3 regions of the Vibrio qinghaiensis genome follow, and region 3 is predicted to be linked to each of the others. Evidence: predicted binding sites of a transcription regulator. Region 3 holds the regulator's gene; each other region holds the start of a gene.
What was found. The regulator PurR, encoded in region 3, represses purine synthesis genes. The targets are predictions, from matches to a motif close to TNANGNAAACGTTTNCNTNA.
Positions count from the first base shown of each region.

Region 1: purT (formate-dependent phosphoribosylglycinamide formyltransferase) is a predicted target of PurR. The motif match lies at 2,663-2,682, and genes of this name have one in related genera.
Region 2: metK (methionine adenosyltransferase) is a predicted target of PurR. The motif match lies at 2,212-2,231, and genes of this name have one in related genera.

Region 1 is NZ_CP022741.1:1,135,089-1,141,402, reverse strand. Features, by position in the region: gene sbcB (exodeoxyribonuclease I) at 1-367, shown strand, start outside; gene CCZ37_RS05345 (CidA/LrgA family protein) at 492-824, shown strand; gene CCZ37_RS05340 (CidB/LrgB family autolysis modulator) at 824-1,504, shown strand; gene cdd (cytidine deaminase) at 1,713-2,600, shown strand; gene purT (formate-dependent phosphoribosylglycinamide formyltransferase) at 2,750-3,925, shown strand; gene CCZ37_RS05325 (methyl-accepting chemotaxis protein) at 4,001-5,299, opposite strand; gene CCZ37_RS05320 (thiopurine S-methyltransferase) at 5,419-6,066, opposite strand.
Region 2 is NZ_CP022741.1:367,384-373,697, forward strand. Features, by position in the region: gene endA (deoxyribonuclease I) at 1-215, opposite strand, end outside; gene CCZ37_RS01880 (SprT family zinc-dependent metalloprotease) at 349-849, opposite strand; gene metK (methionine adenosyltransferase) at 917-2,071, opposite strand; gene tkt (transketolase) at 2,401-4,410, shown strand; gene CCZ37_RS01895 (TonB-dependent receptor domain-containing protein) at 4,514-6,314, opposite strand, start outside.
Region 3 is NZ_CP022741.1:1,646,875-1,653,188, forward strand. Features, by position in the region: gene elyC (envelope biogenesis factor ElyC) at 1-55, shown strand, start outside; gene torR (two-component system response regulator TorR) at 195-908, opposite strand; gene torD (molecular chaperone TorD) at 1,196-1,843, shown strand; gene purR (HTH-type transcriptional repressor PurR) at 2,114-3,121, shown strand; cyclic di-GMP riboswitch class I at 3,283-3,368, shown strand; gene CCZ37_RS07555 (TfoX/Sxy family DNA transformation protein) at 3,483-4,070, shown strand; gene CCZ37_RS07560 (TVP38/TMEM64 family protein) at 4,220-4,900, shown strand; gene CCZ37_RS07565 (putative signal transducing protein) at 4,912-5,226, shown strand; gene CCZ37_RS07570 (alpha/beta fold hydrolase) at 5,223-6,023, opposite strand; gene glgA (glycogen synthase GlgA) at 6,163-6,314, opposite strand, start outside.

The sequences.
Region 1 (6,314 bases), 510 kb from region 3:
GCGAGAATATAAGCACAGTGACGATGTCGATACTCAACTCTACGACGGTTTCTTCTCTCCAGCCGACAAAGCGGCGATGGAGATCATTCGCCAAGCTGACCCAGTCAATCTCGCCGCATTAGACATTAGTTTTAGCGATAAGCGCATCGAACCCTTGCTGTTTCGCTACCGCGCTCGAAATTACCCATTGACATTAAGTGACGAAGAGCAAAGACGTTGGGCAACTCACTGTCGTGATTATTTCGAAAGCCACCTTGGAGAGTACATGCTCAATTTAGAGAACTTAGTTCACACCCACAGCAGTGACGAAAAGAAAATGGCTATTTTAAAATCCGTTTACCGTTATGTGGAAGACATCGCAAGTTAATGTACGAGGTTTTCGCGCTGTCAGGTTTCAAACCAACACGCTGCGATCCCATTTCCGAAAATAGTTTAGGCACAACAAGGCACCGACTTTTATTGTGAATACCATTGCAAAATATTTGGTCTCTATGGGGCTGATTTTCCTTTGCCTGATGGCAGGTATCAATCTTCAACATTGGCTTGGCATCACCATTCCGGGCAGTATTATCGGAATGCTAATTCTGTTTAGTTTATTGGCAAGTGGGCTCGTGCCTGTCGAATGGGTAAAACCCAGTGCCAGTCTTTTTATCCGTTATATGGTCATTTTATTTGTCCCTATCAGTGTCGGATTAATCGAGCATTTTGATTTATTGATGAGTAACGCCATCCCGATTCTTGCCAGCGCGGTGGGCGGTACGCTGATCGTATTAGTTTGTCTGGGTTTAGGGCTGGATCGTTTTTTGAAAAAGGGGAATAAGTGATGTGGTTATTGCTCACGATTGCGGTCTTTTTCCTGACACGTTGGATCAGCAAAAAATGCAAAACGGCCATAATGAATCCGTTACTGCTCAGCCTTGTGATCATCATTCCTATCTTGCTATTTTTTAACATCCCTTATGCCAGTTACTATGCTGATAACCAGTGGCTTAGCTTTCTGTTGCAACCGGCCGTGGTGGCGCTGGCTTATCCTCTCTATGAACAACTGCCTCAGATCCGCTCAAATTGGCGCATCATTGCCCTCGCCTGCGGGGTGGGCAGTGCTATGTCAATGCTCACGGCCAGCTTAATTGCTGTTTATCTTCAAACGGATATACATTTAATCGCCAGCCTACTGGGTAAATCAGTTACCACACCGATTGCGATGGAAGTCTCCAGCAACCTCGGTGGAGAGCCAGCCATTGCCGCCGTTTTAGTGGTCATTGTAGGGCTGTTTGGCGCGATTCTCGCCTACCCTATCTATAACCTTCTCAACATTACGCATCCCATTGCTAAAGGCTTAACCATGGGCACCGTCTCTCATGCGCTAGGCACAGCAACCTGCGCTGAAAAAGATCCACGTGACGCAGCATTTAGTTCACTGGCATTAGTCGTGTGCGGCGTAATCACATCAATACTTGCTCCAAGTTTTTTTGCTTTTTCAATGTGGTTGTCCACGCTATAGAGTGCCAACAGAAATCAAAGATACGTCTGCTCATGGATTTTGATTGTAGACGTGTCTCACTTTAAGGCTGACTGTAATCGATTTCATGTGTGACCTCACTCTAAATGTGAAAACCAAAATTACGTTACATTAAATTACGTGATTTAAATCTCAGTAAAATTTCATTCTTCGCCTAGAATATTCCTCAATACATAGATAAGGACTCATTATGAAAAGCCGTATTGAACAGGCGCTAGCGGATACGCCAAAACCCGTTGCAGAATTTTTGTCGTCTATTCTGCTATCAGACGATTTTGACGCAACCCTATCACCAGAACAGTTCAACCAACTGCTTTCTCTTTCTGGCTTAGATGATGCGGAATTGCGCGTTGCACTGCTGCCTTTTGCGGCCGCCTATGCTTACGTACCGATTTCAAACTTTTACGTGGGAGCCATCGTCAGAGGTTTATCGGGCCGTTTGTACTTTGGCGCGAATATGGAGTTTTCCGGTGCGCAATTGGGCCAAACCGTACACGCCGAGCAATGCGCCATCAGCCATGCGTGGATGAAAGGTGAACAAGGCGTTGCGGACATCACCATCAACTTCAGCCCTTGTGGACACTGCCGTCAGTTTATGAATGAGCTTACGACCGCAGACTCGCTTGCCATTCAGCTACCACAGCGTGATGAGAAGTCACTGCAAGAGTACTTACCTGAATCATTTGGTCCTGCCGATTTAGGTGTTGATTCTGGTCTAATGGCAGACGCTAACCACGGCAAAAAAACTACCGAAGATGACCCACTCATTGGCTTAGCTCTTAATGGCCTAAACCGCAGTTACGCACCCTATACCAACAATCTCAGTGGTGTTGCCCTGCAAGTTGAGAATGGTAAAACCTACGTCGGTGCGTATGCTGAAAATGCCGCATTCAACCCAAGCTTACCACCATTGCAAGTTGCTCTTGTTCAGTTAATGATGGATGGCCAACACTTTGATAATATTGTCGCAGCCGCATTAGTTGAGATGTCTGATGGCAGCATTAGCCACTTAGCGGATACCCAAGCCACCTTGGAAGTAATTAACCCAGATATTCCTCTTTCCTATCTTGTGGTTTAACTTTATTTACGCCTCTTAAGCCGAGAGGCGTACCCATCCTTTCCAGAACTTGTTCTTTACCCCAAGGCAAACGTTTGCTTTTATTCTTAATTTCAGTATGATTTTGGCTGTTTTCGCTATTACCTATTGCTTGAATGTAAGGATTCACTATGTTTGGTACTGCTACACGTGAAAATGCCACCCGCGTTTTACTGCTTGGTTCCGGAGAATTGGGCAAAGAGGTGGCAATTGAATGCCAACGCCTTGGTTTAGAAGTGATTGCCTGTGATCGCTACGCCAACGCTCCAGCAATGCAGGTGGCGCATCGTAGCCACGTATTGGATATGCTCGATGGCGATGCGCTACAAGCCATTATCGAACTCGAAAAACCTGACTACGTGGTGCCAGAAATTGAAGCAATTGCCACTCACAAGCTGGTTGAACTGGAAGCGCAAGGCTTAAACGTGGTCCCCACCGCAACGGCCACTCAATTGACGATGAACCGTGAAGGCATTCGCCGTTTAGCCGCAGAAACTCTTGCCTTACCTACCTCTCCTTATCAGTTTGCTGATGACTATAATGATTTTGTACTGGCGATTGAGCATGTCGGTATACCTTGCGTAGTTAAGCCTGTGATGAGTTCATCAGGTAAAGGCCAAAGTGTGATTAAGACGCAAGAGGATATTAGCCGCGCTTGGGCATACGCTCAAGAAGGTGGCCGCAGTGGAGCTGGGAGAGTGATCGTCGAAGGCTTTATCGATTTCGACTACGAAATTACTCTCTTGACGATTCGAGCAGTTGATGGTGTCCATTTCTGCGCTCCCATTGGCCATCGACAAGAGGAAGGGGATTATCGCGAATCATGGCAACCACAAGTGATGTCAGCTAACGCGATTAAAGCCGCTGAATATGTAGCAGAACAAGTGGTTAATGCACTCGGTGGTTACGGCTTATTTGGTGTTGAACTGTTTATAAAAGGCGATAATGTTATCTTCAATGAAGTGTCCCCTCGCCCACATGATACGGGAATGGTCACCCTCATTTCGCAAGAGATGTCTGAATTTGCGCTACACGTGCGCGCGTTCACGGGTATGCCAATCAATAGTATTACCCAATATGGGCCATCGGCATCTGCGGTTATCTTAGGTCAGGGCTCCTCAGCTAATATCAAGTTTGATGGGGTGAATGAAGCGCTGTCCATCCCGCACACTCAACTTCGTCTGTTTGGTAAACCAGACATTGATGGACGCCGTCGGCTTGGAGTTGCTCTGGCAAAAGATAAAGAACTCAAACAGGCCTTGCACAACGCGATTCAATGCGCTAAAAGCGTGCAAGTTATTCTGTAAAAAAGCAAAGCGAGCCACTAGGCTCGCTTTCATTTTCGCCAACAACACTCGCTTCAGAGCAGTCGCTTCAGAGCTTTAATCTTTAATCAGCTCACTAACCGTGCCAACAACACTGTCCGCTGCCTTTCTCATTTCATCAATCAGCTTTTGCGCCTCTTCCAACTTACTGTTGCAAGCTGTTGCTTGCCCCTGAATTGCCCCCATCATCGATGTCGAACTATTGGTCAACTCACTATTTAGCTTAACAATATTACCAATTTCATCCGTTGCTTTGGTGGTATTAGAAGCTAATGAACGCACTTCATCAGCAACCACCGCAAAACCTCTTCCATACTCCCCGGCACGCGCGGCCTCAATGGCGGCGTTGAGGGCCAGTAAGTTAGTCTGCTCTGCAATGCCTGTAATGGTGGTTACGATTTTGGTGATTTGCTGCGACTGGTTAGCCAGTTGCGTCATCGAGGTATTCGCCTGAGTTATCGCGTTATCAATCTCTTTAGCAATGGAAGCGGCTTCGGCTAAAGTGGTGGTGCCTAGTTGAGCTATATTAACCGTTTCCTGTGAAGTATGATGCGCAGCCGCTGCTGCCTCTTTAATCGTCCGTGCTTGCAGTACTCGTTGCGTGACATCGGAAGCAAACTTAGTCACACCAATCACTTTATGCTTTTCGTTAAAGATGGGGTTATAAGTCGCTTCTAGCCAGATTTCATCACCATGTTTGGTAAAACGTTTAAACAATCCCGTTTTGAAATGACCACTGGCAAGCGACGCCCAAAAATTAGGATCTTTTTTATAAAATTCATCATCACAAAAAAGTCGATGATGCTTACCAACGATTTCTGCCAATTTGTATCCAACACAGGACAAAAAGTTTTGATTCGCCTCAACAACAGTCCCATCGGGGGTGAAAGAAATCACCGCCATTGACTTATCGACAGCTTCAAATACGGATACTTGCCTATCCAATTTCTCTTTTACAGCAGTCATATCACTGGCAATCTTCACCACCTTAATCACTTTTCCCTGCTCATCTTTTACAGGGATATAAGAGGCTTCAAGCCACACTTTATTATGGCTTTTAGTTAAACGACAAAACGTACCCGCATGAGGTTTACCTTGCGCTAAATTTTGCCAAAGCTGCCCATATTGTGGGGTATTCACAAATTCATTTTCACAAAACATTCGATGATGTTGACCCACAACTTCAGATAGTGAATAACCCATCACCTGTAAAAAGGAGAGGCTAGCCGTTAGAATATGTCCTTTTGGATCAAACTCAATATAAGCCATCGTACTTTTTATCGAATCGATGACCAATTCATCACCGCTCTTCTTTAGCGGCTGATTATCGCTTGGCTTCCGGCTAAACAAACCCATAATTTTCCCTTAGTATTAGAGCGGCTGATATAGGCGTGCTGACTTAATCTCATCAAACGCCTAAAACTTATCTATTTATTATTTATGTAGGAGTTAATAAACGATCTAAGCATAGTCTGCTACTTCTCAATTAACCACACGACTTCTGCAAAACGGCTCAATCCTCGTTGGCTGATCTTAGGGTGATGTTGATCGGCGTCATCACGAAACAGACACGTCACTTTGCAGTCAGTGAATAGCGACTCAACTTCATTTTTGGCGACACAGAATGGAGGGCCCGCCATTTCACCTTGAACGTAATCCAGCGTCACAAGCAGCACCCTTCCGCCCTCTTTCAACAATGAAAGCAAGTGAGTAACGTACTCCTCTCGCATTTCAGGGGGCAGCGCAACTAACGCCGCTCGATCGTAAATAAGCTCAACCGCTTTTAGCGGCGCACTAAAGACATCTCCGGTATAAATCATCAACTCATCAAACTGATACAGTTCATGTGCTCCATTTACGCGAGTGACTGTTGGCGTATAAAAATGCTCGGCAAAAAAGGAACGAACGGCAATTTCACTCAGCTCTACACCCTGAACCTCTTCATGCTGGGAGGCAAGCCATATCAGATCTTCACTTTTTCCGCACAATGGCACAAATACACTTTCATTTCGTTGAGGTGAGAGACGAGGCCAATATTGAATCAGTAACGGATTCACATCTTGTAAGTGAAATCCTATTTGGTTGGAGGCCCATTTCTGGTGCCAAAACTCGGGATCTTTCATTATTTTTGTTCTCTACAATTAAAATCTACTGCCAAACAAGCTGCATACTACTGACTAATAAACAAACATCCGCAAGTTCAACAAGCTGTCTAGAGACAGATATTCATATTTGGTTCATTCTCATTAGATACACTTGGTAACACATCAAATCGAACAGATAACCTAGTGGGATGTCTGAAGATAAGACTTGTGATAAAGCGCAAAATTATCGATTAATTGTTCCACGAGCTATTGAGTTCACTTTGTTT
Region 2 (6,314 bases), 1.3 Mb from region 3:
CGAACTTGGTAACCACAAGCTTGTAAGTCGGGCGTGCCTTTCTTACCTTGCCATGCTATGTCACAACCGCAGTAAAAGCTCACTGGATGATCATGATAGATTTTCAATGCTTCTTTTTTAGCTTGAGAAAAGGAAGCGGGAGGCGCAGCTAGGGCACAAAACGAGAACAGAGCTAAGCTGCTATTCACAAGCAATAAGCGAAAATAGGACATCATTTAGACTGATATAAGTATGGTTTTTATAAGTCTAACACTCAGATTAAAGAATAATAAATGATGTTTTTGTTGTTAATTGCAGATGAGTGTAATCACACCGCTGTGGATTCAACTAGCAGCAACCAAAGTTTATTTAGGAAAGCTGCACGCCAGTAAAATGGAGCGTTTGTGCACAGTGTTGGCAGCGGTAGGTGGCTTGATTGCGCATCACTTTATTGTGGCGACGGACAGTGAGCGGGTAATGTGCACAGGCGCAGTGATATTCAAAGGTTTTACCTTGCACTGAAGAGACTTCAAAGCGATGAGTGGTATTGGCTGGTAAATGAAACACTTGATTCATCACAGCCTGCCACTCTTTACCGTGTGGAGGAACGCGACCATAGCGCTGGTAGGTAATTAGGTGGGCGATTTCATGTGGGATCACTTCATCGAGAAAGGCGCGTTGATTTTCAGCAAACAGCACTGGATTCAGTCTGATTTCCCAACGTTGTAAATAAGCCTTACCTGCCGCCTTTCCCCGCAACTGATAGTTGATACTCGGCATAGGGAAGTCGTGTTGAAAATAGTGACGAGCGGTTGTGATGCACTGCTTTGCTTTTACTTGCGCACGGTAATGTAGCTCAAAATTAGGCACAGATTCATTCCTAGAAAAAAGCCCTTGCGAATGAGCAAGGGCTTACAAATTTAAACTAGGTTGAAAATTACTTCAAGCCAGCAAAGTCACGCAGGATGGCGGCTTTGTCAGTCGCTTCCCAAGGAAACTCTTCACGGCCGAAGTGACCGTAAGCGGCAGTTTTCTTGTAGATCGGTTGCAGTAAATTGAGCATTTCTTGTAGGCCGTATGGGCGTAGGTCGAAGTGCTGGCGTACCGCTTCAATGATGATCTCTTGGGATACTTTCTCAGTACCAAAGGTTTCGACCATGATTGAGGTTGGATCCGCAATACCAATCGCGTATGACAACTGAATTTCACAACGATCAGCAAGGCCAGCCGCCACGATATTTTTCGCCACATAACGCGCCGCGTAAGCTGCACTACGGTCTACTTTTGATGGATCTTTACCAGAGAATGCACCACCACCGTGACGCGCTGCGCCGCCGTAGGTATCAACGATGATCTTACGACCAGTTAAACCACAGTCGCCCATTGGGCCGCCAATCACAAAACGACCGGTTGGGTTGATGAAGAATTTGGTCTCTTTGCTAAGCCACTCGGCTGGCAACACAGGCTTAATGATCTCTTCCATGACGCCTTCGCGTAGGTCAGCTGTCGAGATAGAGTCGCAATGTTGCGTTGAAAGAACGACGGCATCAATTCCAACAATTTTACCTTGGTCATATTGGAAGGTAACTTGAGATTTTGCATCAGGACGTAGCCAAGAAAGCGTGCCATTTTTACGCACTTCTGCTTGTTTTTGCATCAAGCGGTGAGCGTAGGTGATCGGTGCTGGCATCAGGATTTCAGTTTCGTTGGTCGCGTAACCGAACATAATACCTTGGTCACCGGCGCCTTGTTCTTTAGGATCGGCCTTATCAACACCTTGGTTGATATCAGGTGACTGTTTACCAATGGTATTCAAAACAGCGCAAGAATTGGCATCGAAACCCATCTCTGAGTTGACGTAACCAATTTCACGAACGGTTTGGCGAGTAAGTTCTTCAATGTCCACCCATGCAGAGGTCGTGATTTCACCACCAACCATGACCATGCCGGTTTTCACGTAAGTTTCACAAGCAACACGCGCTTTGATGTCTTGTTCTAGAATCGCATCCAAAACCGCATCAGAAATTTGGTCTGCAATTTTATCTGGATGGCCTTCTGAAACGGATTCAGAAGTAAACAGGTGCTTAGCCATGGGAGCTCCACTTTTATTCGTTGGACTATGGCAAGCTTTGCTCACCATCGTTATTCATTAGTTTATGTAGGTGTTTCTACATCTAGACGTCTATTCTAGTTTTGAATAGTCGAATTACAAGTTATTTTTACGCCTGTCTGTAAACCAAACGTTTGCTTAAATTTAGATGAAAAATTGGAGTTTGGTTTTTTATCCTAAAAATAAGCGCCAAAGAGCACTATTCCTCCAGTAAAACGTTTGCAGTGAGAAAAGTGCTTTGAGAGAATAGCCGCGCTATTTTCAGCCCATTTCCGTTAATTTGGATTCGCTTAATGCACTCAGGAGCAGACATGTCTTCCCATAACCTTGTTTCTAATAAAGAACTCGCCAATGCCATCCGTGCTCTTAGTATGGACGGTGTTCAACAAGCTAACTCTGGTCACCCTGGTGCACCGATGGGTATGGCCGATATCGCTGAAGTTCTTTGGCGTGGCCACTTAAACCATAACCCACAAAACCCACAATGGGCTGACCGCGACCGTTTTGTGCTGTCGAACGGCCACGGCTCAATGCTGATTTACTCTTTGTTGCACCTGAGCGGTTACGCGCTGTCGATTGATGATTTGAAAAACTTCCGTCAATTGCACTCAAAAACACCGGGTCACCCAGAATACGGTTACGCGCCGGGCATTGAAACCACCACGGGTCCACTAGGCCAAGGTATTACCAATGCGGTCGGCATGGCGATGGCTGAAAAAGCACTGGCGGCGCAGTTCAACAAACCGGGTCACGACATCGTTGACCACTTCACTTATGTGTTCATGGGTGATGGCTGTTTGATGGAAGGCATCTCGCACGAGGCGTGTTCTCTTGCAGGTACGCTAGGTCTTGGCAAACTGATTGCGTTTTGGGATGACAACGGCATCTCTATCGATGGTCATGTGGAAGGCTGGTTCTCTGATGACACGCCAAAACGTTTTGAAGCGTACGGCTGGCATGTTATTGCTGCGGTTGATGGCCATAACGCTGAAGCGATTAATGCCGCGATTGAGGCTGCGAAAGCAGACCCTCGTCCAACCTTGATTTGCACCAAAACCATCATCGGTTTTGGCTCGCCAAACAAAGCGGGCTCACACGACTGTCACGGTGCCCCTTTAGGCGCTGAGGAAATCAAAGCGGCGCGTGAATTCCTGGGTTGGCCGCACGCACCTTTCCACATCCCTGCCGACATTTACGCGCAGTGGGATGCCAAAGAAGCTGGCCAAGCAAAAGAAACCGCTTGGAACGCCAAGTTTGAAGCTTACGCCGCCGCTTACCCAGCCGAAGCCGCTGAGTTCAAACGCCGCGTAAACGGCGAGTTGCCAGCAGAATGGGAAGCGAAAGCGAGTCAAATTATTGCGGACCTTCAAGCCAACCCAGCCAATATTGCGTCACGTAAAGCGTCACAAAATGCGCTGGAAGCGTTTGGTAAAATGCTGCCAGAATTTATGGGCGGCTCGGCGGACTTAGCACCGTCTAACCTCACCATGTGGTCGGGCTCTCAATCGCTCACGGCGGAAGACTTCTCGGGTAACTACATTCACTACGGTGTACGTGAATTCGGTATGACGGCCATCATGAATGGTATCGCGCTGCACGGTGGCTTCGTTCCTTACGGCGCAACCTTCCTGATGTTTATGGAATACGCACGTAACGCAATGCGCATGGCGGCTCTGATGAAGATTCAGAACATCCAAGTGTACACGCACGATTCTATCGGCTTGGGCGAAGATGGCCCAACCCACCAACCAGTTGAGCAAATCGCATCGCTACGTCTAACACCAAACATGAGCACATGGCGTCCGTGTGACCAAGTGGAATCAGCTGTCGCATGGAAATTGGCGATTGAGCGTAAAGATGGCCCATCAGCGCTGATTTTCTCTCGTCAAAACCTCGCGCAGCAGCCACGCAGCGAAACGCAAGTTGCCGATATCACGAAAGGTGGTTACATCCTAAAAGAGTGCGCTGGTCAGCCTGAGCTTATCCTTATCGCGACGGGTTCTGAAGTTGAACTCGCAGTGAAAGCCGCTGAGCAGCTAAGCGCAGAAGGTAAGAAAGTACGCGTGGTTTCGATGCCATCAACCGATGCATTCGACAAACAAGACGCCGCCTACCGCGAAGCGGTACTACCAGCGGCCGTGACTAAGCGTATCGCTATTGAAGCGGGTATCGCGGATTTCTGGTACAAGTACGTTGGTTTTGGCGGCAAGATCATCGGTATGACGACGTTTGGCGAATCAGCACCCGCAGACCAACTGTTCAAGATGTTTGGTTTCACCGTTGACAATGTGGTGAACACAGCGAAAGAACTGCTGGCGTAATTGAAAGCGGCTCTTTTCTTTGTTAAGCAAAGAAAAATAGACGATAAAAAAATCCCGCTACGGCGGGATTTTTGTTTTATAGCACGAAACTTAAACGATTCGATTAGTAAGAGATTTCAAATCCGAGTGTAATGGTTCGCCCCGGATCAGGCATGCTGACCACAGAACCCGGACGCACTTGATAACGATCGGTCACGTTGTTGATCGCAAAGAACAGCTGCGTGTTGGCATTCAACTCGTACTGTGAATAGAGATCAATCGTGTAATCGGACGGGATTTCAAGGATCGGATTGGCCGCCGTGCCCGCCAACCAATCACTAGGGTTTGATTTGCCCGAGTGATAAGAAACTTTTACCCCAGAATCGAGCGTGTCGTTGAAGAATTTCGTGCCCACATTTAGGTACAAATTCTGCTTTGGCGGAATCCGCGTTGGGGTTAATCCCCATGCAAATCCAAGCGAATTACAGGTATCACTCTCCGCGTATTGCGCTTGTTGAACTGAACAAATCTTTGTCTCGCTGTACAAGGTCGCCGCGAAGTGGGTGTACAACCAAGCATATTGGTAATGGGCATCCAACTCCCAACCAGAGAGTTGCAACTTATCATAATTGGTGAAGGTAAAGTTCGCCTGCCATTCAGACATACCCGGGGTTTTCGCCAATTGTCCACCTGAAATGAAGTCTTTAATACTGTTGCGGAAATAGGACACCGACAGATTCAAACGATCATCCTGCAGCAAACTGTCCGACGCCATAAATTGCACGCCAACCTCATTGTTCCACGCTTGTTCTGGTTTGATCGGGTTGTATGGGTTATAGCTGAACACCTCATTTGATAGCGTCGTTTCATACAAGCTCGGCATACGATAAGTGCGTGAGGATTTCAAAAACAGCTGAGTGCTGGGTGTTAAGGCGTAGGTGAACTCACTGAGCAGATCGAGCTTCTCCTTGTAGTCTAACTGCTGCTTGGTTTGATAATCGGTTGACTTGGCATTGTGCAGATTGAGGCCAAGCTGAACTTTCAACGGCGAGTAATCGATATCCGCATTTACAAACAGGTTCTGCGCCGTGCGTTTTCCGTGGCGGGAAGTCACCGTCTTGGTAAAACGGGTTTGCCCATCGTCTTCGGGAGATAAGCGCTCATTTTGCTGAGCCAAACCATAATTCAGCCTGACTGGCCACTGAGTCAGTAAGGTTTCATTGGTCAGGCTCAGACCAGAGCGATCGTTGTGATATGCATGAAAATATTGCTCCGCATTGGTTCCTAGCGCCCAAAGTCCATTGTATTGCGCCAGATCAGCCTCGGTGTACCAAAAGTTAGCATTCAAATTGAGCCAAGGATGATCCGGTTGATAATAGTAATTGGCGCTGTAGGTATTCACTTTGGCGGTTCCTAGCCCCCACTGCGGCATTCTGTCTTTGCCATCGGGGTATGGGTTTCCTTCCCAATCTTCTGAGGATTTGTACCAATACGCCATCAGCACTTCACCCGCTTTTTGCACATGGTGACGGTAATTAAAATCGGCATTGTGTGCCGTGCCAGTGTCGCTCGCGAGTTTGAACAGCCAAGAGTCACTCTCAAAACTGGTATTGACGACTTCTTGCCCTTGCCCAACAACAGGCTCTTGATACTCCTCATAACCTTTCTTGCCAGCGAAGTGATTGCCTTTTGAACGCTTACTGTACGCCAGTACCGTATTGAACGATTCGGCCTGATAACCCAATCCAAGCATAAGTGAACCGTGTTTAAATGCAGAATGCTCACCTCGCTCATCAAGCGCGTATTGGCTTTGTACCGAATAATCACCCGAAACATCAGGCGTCCGGTTATGGTTATTGGCGCGTGCTTTCAGTACCACACCGAAGGCTTGATCATCTTTGATAATGTCTTTGATACCCAAGGTC
Region 3 (6,314 bases):
GCGTGATTGGGCCTCCGGGCATGGTGATACAGAGTTAGACATCAATAGCAATTAGCTATTAGCTATTAGCTATTATATTCAACCCAAAACGGAGCCACTTATGTGCTCCGTTTTTCTTAGTAATCGCGGCTAGAAAAAATCATGGGAATAAAAAAGCACGGCCCAACGCCAATTTTACACACGCGACCACTCAGCTAATCACCAGCGAACATATAACCTTCACCGTGCACAGTCACAAAGATTTGCGGATTCTTAGGATCAAACTCCATCTTCGCCCTCATGCGTCGAATCAGTACATCAATCGTTCGATCGTTAGGTGCATCCACACGATGGCTGATCATATTTAAAATACGCTCACGGCTAAGGACTTGATTCGGATATGACGACAAGGCAACTAAGAGCTCATATTCCGCTTTGGTCAGTTTTACGGGTTCACCATTACGGCTCAGCGCACGGCGCTGAATATCAAAGGTCCACTCGCTAAAGCGCACTAAATTCGCATTGTGAGATACACAGCTCTCTTCACTCAGTTTGTTTTTTACTGCCGAGATCCGCCACAGCAAGTTTTTCACTCTCACCAGTAACTCGCGCAATTCAAAAGGTTTAGTCACGTAATCATCGGCCCCCATTTCAAGACCAACAATTTTATCGATACTGTCCGTACGTCCTGTCACTAGGATGATGCCAATATCAGACTGGCTGCGTAGCTCACGCGTTAACATTAAACCGTCTTCACCGGGTAAATTAATGTCTAGCATAATCAAATCTATATCGTTGCTTTTCAACGCTTCTCTCATCTGAGTACCGCTTTCCGCTTGTGTTACTGTATAACCTTCATTTTGAAAGTATCCAGTCAGCTTGCTGCTGGTAACTGCGTCATCTTCAACGACTAATACGTGATAGCTCATTTACACCACTTTACTCTATAGAAAGGTTCAAACCTCGGCTCGAGATTCTGTACAAAGTCATTCTATTCATAAATAGTCATAATTCTAGTCGTACAACTTTTAAAATTAAGAAAGATGAGAGTTTATTGATTCAAAACAACCTTCCGGACATCCATTAACTTAATGAAAAAATCACTCATATTTTTTCATTTTCTTAGTGACTGCTATTCATTTTTATTAGTTACACTTACAGCAGTTACTTTTAAAAAACGATTTTCGCAAAACCACACCCTTGGAGAGCCAGTACTATGCAAGACATAAAAGCTTTTAATGAACAGCGTGCCGAGATTTATTGGTGGCTTTCGAGCTTATTTGTGAAAGAACTTTCGGAACATGAATTAGGGCAATACCATACGTCCGCTATTCGTACATTTCTTTCAGGGTTGGCTGAAAATACGACACTTAAACCTGCTATTGATAAATTAGTTGATGCACTAAACCGATTGCAAGACAAAGAAGACGCACAGCTTGAGCTCGCAGCCGATTTCTGTGATCTTTTTTTAAAATCCAATAAGGAGTCCGCGCTGCCCTATGCCTCAATTTACATTGGAAAATCAGGGTTGCTCAATGACGAACCAGCCAGAGCAATGTCGGATTTGATGGCAGCCCATCACATTACAGTCAACGATGCACTCAACGAACCCGCCGACCACATTGCGATTGAACTGGATTTCTTAGGTAACTTGGTCATTCGCTCCAATGAACTTGAGCAAGAAGCACACTTTGAACAAGCCTTTACGCAGCAGTGTGATTTTATTGAACAACATTTGCTCTCTTGGATCCCACAATTCCATCTTCGTTGCCAACAAATTGATCAATTTGGTTTTTATGGTGCCGCAAGCGAATTGTTAGTCGCATTTCTTCACTTAGACCGCGATTATTTATCAAACCAATGAGATAACCTGGTTAATATCTATTACTAAATCGGTCAGTTGTGACTGTTGACCGATTTATTCGGTGGATTTTTCGTTGCTTGATCGACATTTGCGGACTAGAATCTTGGCCGCAAACGATAAAAAAATGAATTGAAGATGCAACCGCTGTCTAGAGGCGGTTTTTGTGTTTTTACTACTTTTAGGCTTCAATATGACACTGATAGGCCTAATACCGCTGAATTGCTCTTCGTGACTACCACTTTCAGCAGTTATCGACAGGACAGAGAATTTATGGCTACGATTAAAGACGTTGCACGCTTAGCGGGCGTATCAACCACCACGGTATCGCATGTAATCAATAAAACTCGCTTTGTGGCTGAAGCAACCCAAGAACGAGTGATGGAAGCGGTATCAGAGCTCAACTATGCACCAAGTGCAGTCGCTCGCAGCTTAAAATGCAACACCACCCGTACCATTGGTATGTTAGTGACCCAATCGACAAACTTATTTTTTTCTGAGGTTATCGATGGTGTTGAAAGTTACTGCTACCGCCAAGGCTACACACTTATTTTGTGCAATACCGGCGGTATTTACGAGAAACAACGCGACTACATCCGCATGCTAGCGGAAAAACGTGTCGATGGTATGTTAGTCATGTGCTCGGACCTCACCCAAGAACTGCTTGAGATGCTTGATCGTCATTCAGACATTCCGAAAGTTATCATGGATTGGGGCCCTGAAAGTTCTCAAGCGGATAAAATTATTGATAACTCAGAGGAAGGCGGATATCTCGCCACCAAATACCTTATTGATAATGGACATACTGACATTGCTTGCTTAAGTGGACACTTTGAAAAAGCGGCGTGCCAAGAGCGAATTCAAGGGTTTAAGCGTGCGCTTGCCGAAGCAGGCCTTAAAGCGCATGACGATTGGATTTTAGAAGGTAATTTCGAATGTGATACGGCGGTTCTCGCCGCCGACAAGATCGCCGCCATGGACAAACGCCCAACGGCTGTTTTCTGCTTTAACGATACAATGGCTCTCGGTTTAATGAGTCGCTTGCAACAAAAAGGCATCCGTATTCCTGATGACATGTCTGTTATTGGCTATGACAATATAGAACTGGCTGAATACTTCTCGCCACCGTTAACCACGGTTCACCAGCCAAAGCGACGAGTAGGGAAAAACGCCTTTGAAATCCTATTGGAACGCATTAAAGACAAAGAGCATGAACGTCGTGTGTTTGAGATGCACCCCGAGATTGTTGAACGCAACACAGTAAAAAATATCACAAAATAGTGTCATTATTTAAAGCAAGCGACAAATGTCAATTTTAGGAATTTTCCTACACTTGAGACAGAACGCCGTATCAAATAATAGTAAATTTGGAATAAGCATCACGCAAATAATAAATAAACGTGATGCTCATCCAAAAATTTATATATTCTTATTATTAGAAGTCACGCACAGGGCAAACCATTTGAAAGGATGGGACGCAAAGCCTCCGGCCTAAACTGAATATTCAATAGGTAGCGGGGTTGCCGATGGCAAATATGCAAACGTTAAGTTTACTCCTTACTGACACTCTTTCTGCATAAGTTTGCTAATCTCTCGGACCTGATTTTGGTGGCGTTTTTCCCATACACCGAGAATTTACAGCATGGATAAACCAATACTTAAAGATTCTATGCGACTCTTCGAACAACTTGGACGTGTTAAGTCTCGTTCAATGTTTGGCGGCTTCGGCATTTTTGTCGATGACACCATGTTTGCTTTGGTCGTAAACGATAAACTTCATATTCGCGCAGACGATTTGTCAACCTCTCGCTTTAAAGAGCAAGGCTATGAGCCCTATATCTATAAAAAACGCGGGTTCCCTGTCGTCACGAAATATTTTGCATTGCCTGACAATTGTTGGCAAAACCCTTCGCTCATTTTACGAGATGCTGCTGTCGCACTCGAAATCGCAAAACAAGAGCGAGAGATTCAAGCCCAAGCCAAGCCAGATCGTCTAAAAGATCTCCCAAACCTTCGTCTCGCCACCGAACGTATGCTCAAGAAAGCTGGGATTGAATCTGTGACAGATTTGCAAAGCAAAGGAGCCTTGGAAGCCTATAAAGCGATTCAGCAAACCCATTCTTCTTCAATCAGTCTTGAATTGCTATGGGCCCTTGAAGGTGCGATTGAAGGCAAGCATTGGTCGGTTATCCCACAATCTCGACGCGATGAATTAGCTAAAAGCCTTTAACCTCCGAGTAAATAAATATCTCGATTAAATAATCAAATACGCTCGCATCACCATGCGGGCGTTTTTTTTCATCCCGTTTTGAAATATAAATTCGACTTCCTCTGTCTTCTTCACTATATCTAGTAAAATATGTCGTTTTGAGGAATACCATGAATAAAAAACTTCTCTTAGGCTTGGCTTTATTGGCCTTTATTGTCTTTTTGATTGTAAATTTTGGCCACTATCTAACGTTAGATAATGCCAAAGCACAGCAAATGCTATTAAACGAATACATTAGTCAAAACGTGATCAGCGCTGCTTTGATCTATTTTTCACTCTATATTGTGCTCACTGCTTTCTCTATCCCTGGAGCGGCGGTCGTCACGTTATTGGGCGCTGCGCTGTTTGGTTTTTGGACGAGTTTACTACTTGTCTCCTTTGCCAGTACCATAGGTGCAACAATCGCCTTTTTGAGTAGCCGTTTCTTGCTACGAGAGTGGATCCAAACAAAGTTTGGTCAAAAGCTGCAAACGATTAATCAAGGTGTCGAAAGAGATGGCGCATTTTATCTATTTTCACTGCGCTTAATTCCTGTTTTCCCTTTTTTCTTGATTAATTTATTAATGGGCCTAACTCCCATATCTGTGGCTCGCTTTTACCTGATTAGCCAACTCGGTATGCTACCCGGCACTGCCGTTTATCTGAATGCTGGAACTCAACTAGCTGAAATTGAAAATTTGTCTGGTATTGTGTCTCCTTCGGTTTTGTTTTCATTTGCTCTACTCGGTCTTTTCCCACTTATCACTAAGTGGATTATGACCAAATTAAATAAAAACCCTACTTCTGCTTGAAGTGAATGGCAATGAAGATTTTCGTTTCAAGCCATCCGATAGAAGCCTACATCGTTTGCCAGTATTTACAGCAATTCAACATCCACTGTGAAGTGAAAGGTGAAAATTTATACGGTTTAAGTGGAGAGTTGCCTTTTACAGAAGAAACTTTGCCATATGTATGGCTATTAGATGAAACCCAAATAGCCGATGCTCAAGTACGACTAATGGCTTATCAGAGCGAAGAAATAAGCGAAAAAACGTATTGGATTTGTAAACAGTGTAGTGAAGAAAACGAGCCGCAGTTTGCAGCCTGCTGGTACTGCGGTTGTTTAGATTCAAACTAACGGCTCTGATGCTGGCGTATGAACTCAATTGAATGGTGGTTAAACATCTCAGATTGTTCAACGTTGCACACGTGACCGCAATCTGGGATCTCTAGTAGCATGCTTTGTGTATGCGTTGCCACCATCTCTTTAACAGGCTGAATGAACATGTAGTCACGCTGCCCCATAAGATAAAGTGTAGGAATATGCAGCTCTTTCTCTTTGAAGCATTTCATCAGAGGATTGACTTCTGATGTCAGCATAAACCAGCGTTTAAACTCTTTTTGGCACAACTTCTTCGCTTCTCGAATAAAAAGATGCCGCGACTCTTTTTGGTTGCGTTGTGGCATCACAATGTAAGCAAACAGACGATAAAGCCACATGTAAGGAATAATGTGTTTACTCAAATTGCCTAACTTTACGAGCACCTGAGAGCGCACATTCAAACGGGTTACAGCGCCACCAAGAACCATTGAACGAACTCGTCCTGCTGCCATTTCAGCAAGGTTACGCACGATAATAGTACCAAGTGACATTCCAACAAAATGGGCAGAGTGAATTTTCAAATGATCGAGCACTTTGAGAATATCAAGAGTGACCGATTTAAATGTGTAACGATTTGCCATCAACTCTTGAAACAGTTGATTTGACTTTCCGTGACCTCGTAAATCAACCAGTAACAAGTTGAAATGCTCACGATAGGCCTTGATTTGCTTAAACCAGATAGATGAACTTCCCCCTGCACCATGCACAAAGACAACCCATTCATCACTGGTAGCATGGAGGTAAGTTTTATGGAAAAGTAAGCTATGAGACATACAAAACCGTTAATCATCTTCAATTTAAGAAGTTTAAGACTACCACAAAACTCGCTGTTAAGAGTGAAAAAACGCACGGGTCTATTAGGCTGCACAGTTAACAAATAAGGCGCCGAAGCGCCTTATTTATTATAAAACATCAGCCATGAATCGCCAGATGATACATCTTAATATACTCTTTCGCTGAATCCTGCCAGTTAAAATCTTGCCGCATTGCTCTTTGCTGAACTTCCAACATAACATCAGGATGCTGTAAATAAAACAATACCGCTCGTTGCATCGCAATTAACA